2 regions of the Pseudomonas sp. FW305-3-2-15-C-LB1 genome follow, and region 1 is predicted to be linked to the other one. Evidence: predicted binding sites of a transcription regulator. Region 1 holds the regulator's gene; the other holds the start of a gene.

The links. Region 1 encodes sigma-54, which starts transcription at its own class of promoters, with help from an activator protein. Its sites were predicted from a motif close to ANTGGCATNNANNTTGCTNT; they were not measured.
Region 2: the regulator sigma-54 is predicted to act here: its motif matches at 3,045-3,064, upstream of glnA (glutamate--ammonia ligase).

Annotation. Positions count from the first base shown of each region.
Region 1 is NZ_JBYSZX010000001.1:220,244-227,958, forward strand. Features, by position in the region: gene AC3WP7_RS01075 (superoxide dismutase) at 1-3, shown strand, start outside; gene AC3WP7_RS01080 (ZIP family metal transporter) at 35-928, shown strand; gene AC3WP7_RS01085 (HPr family phosphocarrier protein) at 973-1,245, opposite strand; gene rapZ (RNase adapter RapZ) at 1,262-2,119, opposite strand; gene ptsN (PTS IIA-like nitrogen regulatory protein PtsN) at 2,122-2,586, opposite strand; gene hpf (ribosome hibernation-promoting factor, HPF/YfiA family) at 2,597-2,902, opposite strand; gene AC3WP7_RS01105 (RNA polymerase factor sigma-54) at 2,978-4,471, opposite strand; gene lptB (LPS export ABC transporter ATP-binding protein) at 4,656-5,381, opposite strand; gene lptA (lipopolysaccharide transport periplasmic protein LptA) at 5,381-5,914, opposite strand; gene lptC (LPS export ABC transporter periplasmic protein LptC) at 5,901-6,473, opposite strand; gene AC3WP7_RS01125 (KdsC family phosphatase) at 6,482-7,006, opposite strand; gene AC3WP7_RS01130 (KpsF/GutQ family sugar-phosphate isomerase) at 7,007-7,715, opposite strand, start outside.
Region 2 is NZ_JBYSZX010000003.1:300,780-308,494, forward strand. Features, by position in the region: gene glnL (nitrogen regulation protein NR(II)) at 1-12, opposite strand, end outside; gene AC3WP7_RS08190 (cupin domain-containing protein) at 308-733, opposite strand; gene AC3WP7_RS08195 (chorismate mutase) at 811-1,347, opposite strand; gene glnA (glutamate--ammonia ligase) at 1,538-2,944, opposite strand; gene thiI (tRNA uracil 4-sulfurtransferase ThiI) at 3,279-4,733, shown strand; gene typA (translational GTPase TypA) at 4,873-6,693, shown strand; gene AC3WP7_RS08215 (YkgJ family cysteine cluster protein) at 6,886-7,320, opposite strand; gene AC3WP7_RS08220 (glycogen/starch/alpha-glucan phosphorylase) at 7,549-7,715, shown strand, end outside.

The DNA of each region.
Region 1 (7,715 bases):
TGAAAATCACCCTCGACAAGATCTAAGGCCGACTATGGGGACTGACACACTGGCGATCAGCAGCGGACGAATGTTTCGTTATGCGTTTGGCTCGCTGCTGCTATTGGCAGGTACTGCATTGCTGGTGGCCCACGGGCTGGCCTGGCTGAACCTGGAACCGCGTATCCTGCGCGCCCTGCAAGGCGGCTCCATTTGCGCTCTGGGGACGGCGCTGGGCGCGGTCCCGGTACTGGTGATCCGACGCATGCCGGTGGCGCTGAGCGACACATTGCTGGGTTTTGGTGCAGGGGTGATGCTGGCGGCGACGGCGTTTTCGCTGATCGTCCCGGGCATTGCCGCGGCTGAAAGCCTGGGGCTCTCACCGTGGGGTGCCAGTGGTTTGATCAGCTTTGGCATCATGCTGGGAGCATTCGGGTTGTACTTGGTTGACCGTAAGGTCTCCGGGGCGAGTCCGGAAATGCTGGTGGGCACGCCGGACAAGCCGGTAATTCCTCCGCGAATTTGGTTGTTCGTGTTCGCCATCATCGCCCACAACATCCCCGAAGGCATGGCGGTAGGCGTTTCCGCCGGTGGTGGCATGCCGGATGCCGACAGCCTGGCCATGGGCATCGCGTTGCAGGACGTGCCCGAAGGACTGGTGATTGCGTTGGTGTTGGCCGGGGCGGGAATGTCGCGGGTCAAGGCGTTCCTGATCGGCGCTGCATCAGGTCTGGTGGAGCCCGTATTCGCTGTGCTCTGCGCCTGGCTGGTCAGCCTGGCCGAAGTGTTGTTGCCTTTGGGGTTGGCCCTGGCTGCTGGCGCGATGCTGTTGGTGGTGACCCACGAAGTCATCCCCGAATCGCGACGCAATGGTCACGAAAAACTCGCCAGCCTGGGCCTGTGCATCGGTTTTTGCTTGATGATGGTGATGGACACCGCTTTGGGGTAGGTAAAGTCTACTGTAGGAGCGAGCAAGCTCGCTTCTACAGAGGGTTATTCACCTTCGTCGAAGTAATTGTTGATCAGCGCCACCAGCGCGGCCATTGCTTCGTCTTCCTGCTCGCCTTCCGTCTTCAAGTGAATCCGGGTGCCCTTGCCGGCCGCCAGCATCATCATGGCCATGATGCTCTTGCCGTCGACCATGGATTCCGGTGTACGCCCGGCGCGGATCTGGCAGGGGAACTGCCCTGCTACGCCCACGAACTTGGCCGAGGCGCGGGCGTGCAAGCCCAGCTTGTTGATGATTTCAATTTCCAGAGCGGGCATCGCGGGGGTGTTCCTTTCAGCTAAGGTCGCGGTGGCGGACCTGGACGTTCTTGAGAGTTTGTTGCAGCACCTGGCCCAGGCGCTCGGTCAGGTAGACGGAGCGGTGATGGCCGCCAGTGCAGCCAATGGCAATGGTGACATAGGCGCGGTTGCTTGCAGCAAAGCGTGGCAGCCATTTGAGCAAGTAGGTGGAAATATCCTGGAACATCTCCTCCACATCCGGTTGCGCCGCCAGGTAATCGGCCACGGGCTGATCCAGCCCGGACTGGTCACGCAGCTCCGGTTTCCAGTACGGGTTAGGCAGGCAGCGCACATCGAACACCAGGTCGGCGTCGACCGGCATGCCGCGCTTGAACCCGAACGACTCCACGAGGAATGCCGTGCCCGGCTCCGGCTGGTTCAGCAGGCGCAGCTTGATGGCATCGCGCAACTGGTACAGGTTGAGGCTGGTGGTGTTTATCTTGAGGTCGGCGAGGTCAATGATCGGTCCCAGCAGCTTGGTTTCGTCTTCGATGGCTTCGGCCAGAGAGCGATGGGAGCTGCTGAGGGGGTGGCGCCGGCGGGTCTCGGAGAAGCGTTTGAGCAGGGTCTCTTCGTCGGCGTCCAGGTACAGCACGTCGCAATGAATGTGCTTGCCCCGCACTTCCTCGAGCAATTGCGGGAATCGCTCGAGGTGGCTGGGCAGGTTACGGGCATCAATCGAAACGGCGACAAGCGGTTGGGCCAGTTCGGTATGGATCAAGGCGCGTTCCGCCAACTCTGGCAGCAGGCCAGCGGGCAGGTTGTCGATGCAATAGAACCCGTTGTCCTCAAGAACGTTGAGGGCGGTGCTTTTACCCGAGCCGGAGCGGCCGCTGACGATGATCAAGCGCATGGTTACTGCCCGCTCTGTTCATCCAGGACAACCTGGTACAACGCCTCATTGCTGCTGGCGCTACGCAGTTTGTCGCGTACTTCCTTGCGGTCGAGCATGCTGGCGATCTGCCGGAGCAGTTCCAGGTGCGCATCGGTAGCGGCTTGCGGGACCAGCAGGACGAACAGCAGGTCTACCGGCGCACCGTCGATGGCGTCGAAATCGATGGGGGCTTCCAGGTGCAGCAGGGCACTGACAGGTGTTTCGCAGCCTTTGAGGCGACAGTGAGGAATGGCGATGCCGTTGCCAAAACCGGTGGAGCCGAGTTTTTCACGGGCAATCAACGCGTCGAAGACATCCTGCATCTCCAGATCCTGCACTTCGCGCGCGATCAGGTTGGCAATTTGTTCGAGGGCTTTCTTCTTGCTGCCACCCGGCACGTTCACGAGGGAACGGCCGGGGGTCAGGATGGTTTCAAGTCGGATCATGGGGGGAGAGTTAACGACCTGTGCCCTGAAGCAGGCTCAGATTCTTTTCCTTATGCTTTTTGAGTTGGCGGTCAAGCTTGTCGGTGAGCAAGTCGATTGCTGCATACATGTCATCATGTTCGGCATTGGCGACCACTTCTCCACCGGGTATCTGAAGAGTCGCTTCGATTTTCTGCTGAAGCTTGTCGACCTTCATGATGACCTGCACGTTGGTGATCTTGTCGAAATGACCCTCAAGCTTCCTCAGCTTCTGCTCGACATAGTCGCGTAGTGGAGGGGTGACTTCTACATGGTGTCCACTGATGTTGACTTGCATACAGCTTCTCCTTCGTTGCCAGTGCATAAAGCGGCAGGCAAAGGCGCCTGCCACTGGAACGCTGTGGCCCGCCCGTCACATCAAACGCTTACGCTCGCTGGAAGGCGCGATCCCGAGGGACTCGCGGTACTTGGCGACGGTTCGACGGGCGACCTGAATGCCTTGTGCCTCCAGTAAACCAGCGATCTTACTGTCACTCAATGGCTTTTTCTGATTTTCCGCGGCAACCAGTTTTTTGATGATCGCGCGGATCGCCGTGGACGAGCATTCACCGCCTTCGGAGGTGCTGACGTGGCTGGAGAAAAAGTATTTCAGTTCATAAATACCCCGTGGGGTATGCATGAATTTCTGCGTGGTCACGCGTGAAATGGTCGACTCATGCATGCCCACCGCTTCGGCGATGTCATGCAGTACCAGCGGCTTCATCGCCTCGTCGCCGTATTCCAGGAAGCCGCGCTGGTGCTCGACGATCTGGGTGGCGACTTTCATCAGGGTTTCGTTGCGGCTTTGCAGGCTCTTGATGAACCAGCGGGCTTCCTGCAACTGGTTGCGCATGAAGGTGTTATCGGCGCTGGTGTCGGCGCGGCGGACGAAACCGGCATATTGCGGGTTGACCCTCAGGCGTGGCACCGACTCCTGGTTCAGTTCCACCAGCCATCGCTCGTTGTCCTTGCGCACGATCACGTCGGGAACCACGTACTCGGCTTCGCTGGACTCGATTTGCGAGCCAGGGCGCGGGTTGAGGCTCTGTACCAGCTCGATGACCTGGCGCAGGTCGTCTTCCTTGAGCTTCATGCGGCGCATCAACTGGCTGTAGTCGCGGCTGCCCAGCAGGTCGATGTAGTCGGTGACCAGGCGCTGGGCCTCGGCGAGCCATGGGGTCTTGGCCGGCAGCTGGCGCAATTGCAGCAGCAGGCATTCGCTGAGGGTGCGCGCGCCGATACCGGCAGGCTCGAACTGCTGGATGCGGTGCAGGACGGCTTCGATCTCGTCCAGTTCGATATCCAGTTCGGGGTCGAAGGCTTCAAGAATTTCTTCGAGCGTCTCGTCTAGATAACCCTGATTGTTGATGCAGTCGATCAGGGTTACGGCGATCAGGCGATCGGTGTCCGACATCGGTGCCAGGTTCAGTTGCCATAGCAGATGGCTCTGCAGGCTCTCGCCGGCAGAGGTGCGGGTGGTGAAATCCCACTCGTCATCGTCGTTGCTGGGCAGGCTGCTGGCGCTGGTCTGGTAGACATCTTCCCAGGCGGTGTCGACCGGAAGCTCGTTGGGAATGCGTTCGTTCCATTCGCCTTCCTCAAGGTTGTCCACCGTGGGGGCGGTTTCCTGGTAGGAGGGTTCCTGCACGTCGGAATTGGGTTTTTGCTCGATGTTATCGGCCAGCGGGTCTGCATTATCGAAGTCGTCGCCTTCTTCCTGGCGTTCGAGCATCGGATTGGACTCCAGGGCCTCCTGGATTTCCTGTTGCAGGTCCAGGGTCGACAATTGGAGCAGGCGGATGGCCTGTTGCAGCTGCGGTGTCATCGTCAGCTGCTGGCCCATTCTCAGGACTAGCGATGGTTTCATGGCAGGGGCTTAACACCTTATTCGCCGGCGCAATGCGCCATCCACGACAGGGCGCGTGAGCGCCAAACATAAGCAAATTATATGCCTGATGTCGGGTGCTTTGCCTAGAGCGCGGTAACAATAAAAATCCGGAGGTTTTCATTGACTCCCGCGCACCTTGGCGAACGCCGTGACACCACGGTGTTTACAGGCGGAACTCGTGACCCAGATACACTTCCTTGACCAGTTCATTGGCCAGGATTGTCGCGGAATCACCTTCGGCAATCAGCTGGCCGTCATTGACGATATAGGCGGTTTCGCAGATGTCGAGCGTCTCACGGACGTTGTGGTCGGTGATCAGCACGCCGATGCCCTTGGCCTTGAGGTGATGGATGATCTGCTTGATGTCGCCGACCGAGATCGGGTCGACGCCGGCAAACGGCTCGTCCAGCAGGATGAACTTGGGTGCAGTGGCCAGGGCGCGGGCGATTTCCACGCGGCGACGCTCACCACCGGACAGGCTCATGCCGAGGTTGTCGCGGATATGGTTGATGTGGAACTCCTGCAGCAGGCTTTCCAGCTCCTTGCGACGGCCGTCACGGTCGAGTTCCTTGCGGGTCTCGAGGATCGCCATGATATTGTCCGACACCGACAGTTTGCGGAAGATCGACGCTTCCTGTGGAAGATAGCCGATACCGGCACGGGCGCGGCCGTGCATTGGCTGGTGGCTCACGTCCAGGTCATCGATCAGCACGCGCCCCTGGTCCGCCTGGACCAGGCCGACGATCATGTAGAAGCAAGTGGTCTTGCCGGCGCCGTTGGGGCCGAGCAAGCCGACGATCTGGCCGCTGTCGATCGACAGGCTGACGTCGCGCACGACCTGACGGCTTTTATAGGCCTTGGCCAGATGCTGGGCTTTCAGGGTTGCCATTACTCGGCCTTCTTCTTCGGCTGGATAACCATGTCGATCCGTGGACGAGGCGCGGTGACCTTGTTGCCATTGGCACGACCGGCGTTTGCAATCTGTTTCACGGTGTCATAGGTGATCTTCTCACCTTCCGTGGAGTTGCCATCGGGGCTGAGCACCTTGGCCTGGTCGATCAGGACGATGCGGTTCTGCTGGGCATGGTATTGGATGGTCTTGCCGTAGCCCTTCATCGGTCCGGTATCGGTCGCGGACTGCTTCTGTTCGAAGTAAGCCAGGTTGCCGACCGAGGTCACGACATCGATATCGCCGGTCTTGGTGCGCGTAAGCGTCACGGTATTGCCGGTGATTTTCATCGAACCCTGCGTGATGATCACGCCGCCGGTGTAGGTGGCCACGCCTTGCTTGTCATCCAGTTGCGCATCGTCAGCTGAAATGTGGATCGGCTGCTGGCTATCGTTCGGCAGAGCCCAGGCGCTCACGCTTCCCAGTGCTGCGCCCAGGCCGAGCAAAATAGGGAGAGTTTTAACGAGCCTCATACTGTCCTCTTACGTTCGATAGCAGGTGTATCCTGCTTTCTTTCAAATACGCTTTCATTCCCTTGCCAGTCGATACACCGCCAGCGCCGTCGATTCTAACGTCTTGCTCGGTCTGCGCATATTGCTTCTGCGGGAATACGGTCATGCGACTGCTGGTAATCACGGTCTCACGGCTTTTATCGTCAGTGCGCGCAATGCGCACCGAGTCGATCAGTTCCACCTCGGTACCGTCCGGGTTGACCTCGCCACGCTTGCTGGTGACGTGCCATGGGAACTCGGTACCGCGGTAAATGTTCATGTCCGGGTTGGTCAGCAGGGTGACTTCGGTGGCCTTCACATGCTCGACCTTGTCCGAGGTCATCTCGTATTGCACCTTGCCGTCAGGCAGGAACTGCACGCTTTTGGCATTGATGGCGTAATAGTCGATAGCGCCCTCGTCAACCTGCGCAGCAGGCTGGTCGAGAAAGCGCTCCGGGCTGATATTCCAGTAGCCCACCGCCAGGAACAGCGCGGCGATGACCCCGAATAACAGGAAGTTGCGAATCTTTTTGCTCGGCATAAAACGCTCTATAAGTAGGCGGCGTGGGCCGCTTCAAGGCTGCCCTGGGCACGCAGGATCAGCTCGCAGAACTCGCGGGCGGCACCTTCGCCGCCGCGGGCGCTGGTGATGCCATGGGCGTGTTCGCGAACAAACGCCGCCGCATTGGCGACGGCCATGCCCAGGCCTACTCGGCGAATCACCGGCAGGTCTGGCAGGTCGTCACCCAAGTAGGCGACCTGCTCATAGCTTAGGTTGAGTTGGCCAAGAAGCTCGTCCAGAACCACCAGTTTATCCTCGCGGCCCTGATACAGGTGAGGAATCCCCAGGTTTTGTGCACGCCGTTCCACAACGGGCGTTTTCCGGCCGCTGATAATTGCCGTTTGCACGCCCGCCGCCATCAACATTTTGATGCCCTGGCCGTCCAGCGTGTTGAATGTCTTGAATTCGCTGCCGTCTTCGAGAAAGTACAAGCGGCCGTCGGTCAGCACACCGTCAACGTCGAAAATCGCGAGTTTGATATTTTTGCCGCGTTGCAACAGGTCGCTGGTCATCTACATCACTCCTGCACGCAGCAAGTCGTGCATGTTCAGGGCGCCAATCGGGCGGTCGTCGCCATCAACCACCACCAGCGCGCCGATCTTGTGGTCTTCCATGATCTTCAAGGCTTCGGCTGCCAGCATCTCGGGGCGCGCGGTCTTGCCGTGGGGTGTCATTACCGCGTCGATGGTGGCGGTGTGGATATCAATCGTGCGGTCCAGGGTACGGCGCAGGTCGCCGTCGGTGAAGACCCCGGCCAGGCGGCCATCGGCCTCGAGGATCACGGTCATGCCCAGGCCCTTGCGGGTCATTTCCATCAGCGCGTCTTTCAGCAGGGTGCCGCGCTGGACGTGAGGCAATTCATCGCCCGAGTGCATGACGTTTTCCACTTTCAGCAGCAGGCGGCGGCCCAGGGCGCCGCCTGGATGGGAAAACGCGAAGTCTTCAGCGGTAAACCCCCGGGCTTCCAGCAGTGCTACGGACAAGGCATCGCCCATGACCAGTGCCGCGGTGGTGGAGGAGGTGGGTGCCAGGTTCAGCGGGCAGGCCTCGTGGTCCACGTGGACGTTCAGGTTCACTTCGGCGGCCTTGGCCAGCGTCGACTCCGGGTTGCCGGTGATGCTGATCATCTTGATGCCCAGGCGTTTGATCAGCGGCAACAGGGTCACGATTTCGTTGGTCGTGCCGGAGTTGGACAGGGCAAGGATGATGTCATCCTTGGTG
Region 2 (7,715 bases), on a different contig from region 1:
GCTGATGGTCATCAGGACCTCTTTTGGAGCAAGGCGCGGGCTTGAGGCACACGCTGATACATGGAAAATGCAAAAACCAAACCAAGGCTCCGAAAAGAAGCGTGAAAGCCCTGAAATGGGTGTTTCAGGCGCGAAACTGTGGCGTTCTGCCAGCTTGCACGGGAAGTTTCGAACCAAAATGGGCTGGGCAAGTGGGAAGGGTGCAGCCTATCGCACCAATATAGTGCGGTTTTGTGAAGGTTGTTCAGGAAGTGGCGAGTGGATCGTTTTCAGGGCGCGGTGAAAACGATCCGGAGTGGGGGATGGATCAGTGTTGTTCGGAAAGTGGCATGCCCGGACGGCCCGCGTAAAAGACCAGCAGCTCGACCGGGGTGTTGCCGGTAATACCGCGATGCTCAATGCCTACCATCTCGGCAAGGGTTTGCCCTTGCCTCAAGGTGCGCGTCAGCCCGCTCTTACGGGTTTCAACGGTCAGCTCTCCCGAAACGATGTAGGCGGCATTTGGCATTGGGTGAGTGTGCCAGGGCAATTGCGTGTGCGCAGGGATCTTGAGGCGTATGAGCGTCAGTTGCGGCGGACCTGAGGGGTAGGCTTTGTAAGGTGTGCCATCCCATGACGCGCTGCGTTCAAGCAACACCTCCTTTTCGATGTGTACGGCGTTCTTTGGGTGGGTGCCGCAGCCAAGCAACGACAAACCCACCGCTGCTGCAATCCAGCACTTGAGGGTGATCATGGTTCCATCCTGTTCGATAAATGAACAGTCAGGCTATGGCTGCCGGCCTCGGTGAAGATGCAGGACGGGTCCTCAAATCAAGTAGGTCCAGTGCACAGTTCGGCCGTGGCGCGGATCATCGCCAGCTGACGCAACGGATCGTTCAGCGGCTCATGCACGGCTTCGGCCAGCCATTGTGGGCACTGTGGATCGGTGCGCTGCGGGGTGAAGTCAGCCAATTGCTGCAGCAGGCGTTTTTGCAATTCGTCCAACTGCGGGCGGATCTGTTTCACCAGGTCGGGGCGTGGATCGTCAGGTGCCTTGCCCTGGAACTGCCAGTCTGACAGATGGGTGTACTGCACCAGTTTGTTCGCCTCGATCTGCGCCGAGAAAAACTGCTCGACGGCGGCAGACGCCAATTTGTAGCTCGGTGCCTGGGCGGCGACGCTGGCGATCACTTCTTGTTCGCGCTTTTTGTCCTCTACCGGCTTGTGGCTGTCCCATTTGCTCAGGGCTACCTGGTCGGCGATCTCCAGGCGTTCGGCGATGCTGTTGAGCAGCGGCTCCAGGGTGGGCGGCGCGGCACTGGCACTGGCACTTGCGAACAACAGGGCGAACACAAGTCTATGTTTCAATGAAGATCTCCTTGTGGGAGGGGTAAGCCCCTTCCCACCTTTTTGATTGGGTTTGCAGGTCTACAGCAGCGTCAGTCAGAGGCTACCTTATAGTTACGCGAGAATCCGCCGGCCAGCTAAACCCCAGGCAAAAAAAAGACCTCCCGAAGGAGGTCTTTTTCGTCACGCCACGTTAAGCAGCGCTACCGGATCAGCAGCTGTAGTACAGCTCGTATTCCAGTGGGTGTACGAAGGTGCGAACCTTGATTTCTTCTTCGCTTTTCAGCTCGATGTAGGCATCGATGAAGTCGTCGCTGAATACGCCGCCTTTGGTCAGGAACGCACGGCCCTTGTCCAGCTCTTCCAGGGCTTCTTTCAGGCTGCCGCACACTTGTGGGATCTCTTTGGCCTCTTCAGGCGGCAGGTCGTACAAGTTTTTGTCGGCGGCGTCGCCAGGGTGGATCTTGTTCTGGATACCGTCCAGACCGGCCATGACCAGCGCCGCGAAGGCCAGGTATGGGTTGGCTGCCGGATCCGGGAAGCGCGCTTCGATACGGCGAGCACGTGGGCTGGACACGTAAGGAATACGGATCGAGGCGGAACGGTTGCGAGCGGAGTAGGCCAGCATTACCGGAGCTTCGAAACCTGGGACCAGACGCTTGTAGGAGTTGGTCGACGGGTTGGTGAAGCCGTTCAGGGCCTTACCGTGCTTGATGATGCCGCCGATGAAGTACAGGGCAGTGTCGGACAGGCCGGCGTAACCTTCGCCTGCGAAGGTGTTCTTGCCTTCTTTGGCGATGGACAGGTGAACGTGCATACCCGAACCGTTATCGCCGTACAGTGGCTTAGGCATGAAGGTCGCGGTACGGCCGTAGGCATCAGCCACGTTGTGTACGCAGTACTTCAGGGTCTGTACTTCGTCAGCCTTGGCGACCAGGGTGTTGAACTTCACACCGATTTCGTTCTGGCCGGCAGTGGCCACTTCGTGGTGGTGCACTTCGATGACCAGGCCCATTTCTTCCATGGCGTTGCACATGGAGGTACGGATTTCGTGGTCGTGGTCGAATGGCGGAACCGGGAAGTAGCCTCCCTTGACGCCTGGACGGTGGCCTTTGTTGCCGCCTTCCACGTCCTGGTCGGACATCCAGGAGCCTTGTTCGGAGAAGATCTTGAACATGGAGCCGGAAATGTCGGACTTGAACTTGACCGAATCAAAGATGAAGAATTCTGGCTCCGGGCCTACGAATACGGTGTCGCCGATACCGGTGGACTTCAGGTATTCCTCGGCACGCTTGGCGATCGCACGTGGGTCGCGGTCGTAGCCTTGCATGGTCGAAGGCTCGATCACGTCACAGACGATGATCAGGGTTGGGTCTTCGGTGAACGGGTCGAGAACGGCAGTGCTGTCGTCCGGCATCAGGATCATGTCGGAAGCTTCGATGCCTTTCCAGCCAGCGATGGAGGAACCGTCGAACATTTTGCCTTCTTCGAAGAAAGCATCATCCAGCGCGTCGCGAGCCGGCATGGTCACGTGGTGCTGAGTGCCTTTGGTGTCCGTGAAGCGCAGATCAATCCATTTAACGTCATGATCTTTGATGAGTTGAACCGACTTCGACATAGTGTCCTCCGGGTGGCTTCGGGCTGGGGTAGTGGAGTTAGCCCTTAGAATGTGGGTGATGCCGGCGCGGATACTCCGCCATGGCAACCTGCCTCACAAGAGAGCAAATTGCATGCCAGTGCGCCAACATGGGTTTTCTGTTCCAAAAACGCCCCTATAACGGTGCATTACGACAAAAGCCCGAAAATAGCGCACCTCAATGTAGCGCAAAGGCGTGCAGGTGCACCCATTTAGTGCGTTGCGCCTGCTGTGCATATTAACTGGTTAAACCTTGAGCGATTTCCGCTATAATCCGCGCCCCCCTTTTTCAGCAGGCCCGGCGCGCGCTGTTTCCATGAAATTAATCGTTAAAGTCTTCCCCGAGATCACCATCAAAAGCCGACCGGTACGGACGCGTTTCATCCGTCAGTTGGCCAAGAACATCCGTGCCGTGCTCCGCGATCTGGACCCGGCTGTGGTGGTGAACGGCGTGTGGGACAACCTCGAGCTGGAAACCCGTGTCACCGAGCCCAAAGCCTTGAAGGACATGACCGAGCGCCTGAGCTGCATGCCGGGGATCGCGCACTTCCTGCAGGTGGATGAGTACCCGCTGGGCGACTTCGACGACATCACCGAGAAGTGCAAACAGCACTACGGCGACTCGCTTACCGGCAAGATCTTTTCGGTGCGCTGCAAGCGTGCCGGCAAGCACAGCTTCAGCTCCATGGACGTCGAGAAATATGTCGGCAGCAAGCTGCGTCGCGAGTGCGGCGCTGCCGGAATTTCCCTGAAAGCACCGCAAATTGAAGTGCGCATGGAAATTCGCGACCAACGGTTGTTTGTGATCCACAGCCAGCACAACAGCATCGGCGGCTACCCGCTGGGCGCTCTGGAACAGACCCTGGTACTGATGTCCGGCGGTTTCGATTCCACGGTGGCGGCCTACCAGATCATGCGTCGCGGCCTCATGAGCCACTTCTGCTTCTTTAATCTGGGCGGGCGTGCACACGAATTGGGCGTGATGGAAGTTGCGCACTTTATCTGGAAGAAGTACGGCAGCTCCCAACGCGTGCTATTTGTGAGCGTGCCGTTCGAGGAAGTGCTGGGCGAAATTCTCGGCAAAGTCGATAACAGTCATATGGGCGTGGTATTGAAGCGTATGATGTTGCGCGCTGCCTCGCGGATCGCCGACCAGTTGCAGATCGACGCGCTGGTCACCGGTGAAGCGATCTCCCAGGTATCGAGCCAGACGCTGCCGAACTTGTCGATCATCGATTGTGTTACCGAGAAGCTGGTACTGCGCCCACTGATCGCCAGCCACAAGCAGGACATCATCGACCTGGCAGAGCAGATCGGCACCGCCGATTTTGCCAAGCACATGCCCGAGTACTGCGGGGTCATCTCGGTGAACCCCAAGACCCACGCCAAGCGTCACCGCGTGGAGCATGAAGAGAAAGAATTCGACATGGCGATTCTGGAGCGTGCGCTCGAGAACGCCAAACTGGTCCCGATCGATCGCGTCATCGACGAGCTGGGCCAGGACATCAAGATCGAAGAAGTCAGCGAAGCCCTGGCCGGCCAGATCGTCATCGACATCCGTCACCCGGATGCCGCTGAGGATGAGCCGCTGGAAATCGCCGGCATCGACGTACAAACGCTGCCGTTCTATGCATTGAACGCGCGTTTCAAGGAACTGGATAACAGCCGTCAGTACCTGCTGTATTGCGACAAAGGCGTGATGAGTCGCCTGCATGCCCACCATTTGCTCAGTGAGGGGCATGCCAATGTGCGCGTTTATCGACCGAGCTAAGAGCCCGGGGCTGTTTGCCTGTGGCCTGCGTCACCGGCCCCCCGACTCTGCCGTCAAGCTGTAACGGCAAGGCCTGACTCTACTGTTAATCGCTGCCACGACCTGTCAGCACACCGAATCCTCTGATCGAGATACACAAGTGATCGAAAATCTACGTAACATCGCCATCATTGCTCACGTTGACCATGGTAAAACCACCCTGGTAGACAAACTCCTGCGTCAGTCCGGCACCCTGGAGCGCAACGAGCTCAACGACGAGCGCGTGATGGACTCCAACGACCAGGAAAAAGAGCGCGGTATTACCATCCTGGCGAAAAACACCGCCATCAACTGGAACGGCTACCACATCAACATCGTGGACACCCCGGGCCACGCCGACTTCGGCGGCGAAGTCGAACGCGTAATGTCGATGGTGGACTCCGTTCTGCTGCTGGTTGACGCTCAAGACGGCCCTATGCCGCAAACCCGTTTCGTGACCAAGAAGGCCTTCGAAGCCGGCCTGCGTCCGATCGTGTGCATCAACAAGGTTGACCGTCCAGGCGCGCGTCCGGACTGGGTTCTGGACCAGATCTTCGACCTGTTCGACAACCTGGGTGCCACCGAAGAACAGCTGGACTTCAAAGTCGTCTACGCCTCGGCCCTGAACGGTATTGCCGGTCTGGACCACACCGACATGGCTGAAGACATGACCCCGCTGTACCAGTCGATCGTCGACAACGTACCTGCGCCGGCTGTTGACCGTGACGGTCCGTTCCAGATGCAGATCTCGGCACTGGACTACAACAGCTTCCTGGGTGTTATCGGCGTTGGCCGTATCGCCCGTGGTCGCGTCAAGCCGAACACCCCGGTTGTCGCTATCGGCGCCGACGGCAAGAAGCGCAACGGTCGTATCCTGAAGCTGATGGGCCACCACGGCCTGCACCGCATCGACGTTGAAGAAGCTGCAGCTGGCGACATCGTGTGCATCAGCGGTATGGACTCGCTGTTCATCTCCGATACCCTGTGCCACCCGGACGCGGTAGAAGCGATGAAGCCTCTGACCGTTGACGAGCCAACCGTTTCCATGACCTTCCAGGTAAACGACTCGCCTTTCTGCGGTAAAGAAGGCAAGTTCGTGACCTCCCGTAACATCAAGGAGCGTCTGGACAAAGAGCTGCTGTACAACGTTGCACTGCGCGTTGAAGAAGGCGACTCGGCTGACAAGTTCAAGGTTTCCGGCCGTGGTGAGCTGCACCTCTCGGTACTGATCGAAACCATGCGTCGCGAAGGCTTCGAAATGGGCGTTGGTCGTCCTGAAGTGATCATCCGTCAAGTTGACGGCGTGAAGCAGGAACCGTTCGAAAACGTCACTATCGACACCCCTGAAGAATCCCAGGGCAAGGTCATGGAAGAGATGGGCCTGCGTAAAGGCGACCTGACCAACATGGTGCCGGATGGCAAAGGCCGTGTGCGTCTGGAATACAACATCCCTGCTCGCGGTCTGATCGGTTTCCGTAACCAGTTCCTGACCCTGACCAACGGTGCTGGCATCCTGACCTCGATCTTCGATCGCTACGACACCATGAAGTCCGGCGACATGTCCGGCCGTCAGAACGGTGTTCTGGTCTCGGTAGAAACCGGCAAGGCACTGACCTACTCCCTGGAAACCCTCCAGGCGCGTGGCAAGCTGTTCGTTGAACACGGTCAAGAGATCTACAACGGTCAGATCGTCGGTCTGAACAGCCGTGACAACGACATGGGCGTCAACCCAACCAAAGGCAAGAAGCTCGACAACATGCGTGCTTCGGGTAAAGACGAAACCATCGCCCTGGTTCCACCTGTTCGCTTCACCCTGGAACAGGCCCTGGAATTCATCCAGGACGACGAGCTGTGTGAAGTCACGCCTAAGTCGATCCGCCTGCGTAAGAAGATCCTGGACGAAGGCGAGCGTACCCGCGCTGCCAAGAAAGCCAAGAACTGAGTTAACTCAGGCTGAATGAAAAACGCCCCCGGTCGAAAGGCCGGGGGCGTTTTTTTATGCCTGCAGGTTTTGTGGTGACTGTGCCGACCCTATCGGGGGCAAGCCCCCTCCCACATTTTGAACTGTGAACACTTTCAAGTGTGGGAGGGGGCTTGCCCCGATAGGGCCCTTGAAAGCCCCGCAAAACCCTGATCAGAACTTGTCGAGGGTCTTGAACGTGGTCTCGCGCACCACTTCCTTCGGCTTGTACGCGCAGTATCCCGGACGCGGCCCGATCTTCGGGTGGTTGCGGCAGGTATCCGGGCGCTTGTCATAAATAGTGCAGAAGCGCGTCTTACGATCCAGGTACAGGCAATCGTTGTTGCTCATGCGCTGCAGGGTAAAAATCTCGGATTTGGAATTGAAGCGCTCGACGATGCCTTCCTTCTGCAGGCGCTTGGCGATGTTCTTCGGCGGGTCGCCACGCTCGAATTCATCGACGATGCCAATGCGGATCAGGTCCTTGATCTTCACTTCGACCGGCAGCGTGCAGCAGCTGGACACGCAACCACCGCACATATGCGCGGAATATTTCTGCCACGTTTCAAGACGGTCGAGTTCCGCGGCGGCGATCAATTGAGGCTTCATCAGGGTTCCAAAAGGTGGGGCTGTATCCGGGCGCGCGATCATACCGGGATTGGTGATTTTTTGAACAATATTTTCTGGGTTTCAGCTCAAAGGCAGATCGGGCACGACCCCTGCATCTAATTCACGCAACGGTGAATGCGTTAAAAAACTGCCGAACCAGCGCGTCTACCGCCTGTCAGACCGTCTAGGCTCTAGCAACTCCTTCTATCTCGCCCGAGGTCGCAATTGATGTCTCAGGAACCACTTGCACGAGAAGCAGAGGTAGCCGCATTCCGCGATGCCGTCTTGACCAAACTCACCTACGCGGTGGGCAAGGACCCGGATCACGCCTTCGACCACGACTGGTTCGAAGCCATTGCCCTGGCCGCCCGCGACCAGATGGTCGACCACTGGAT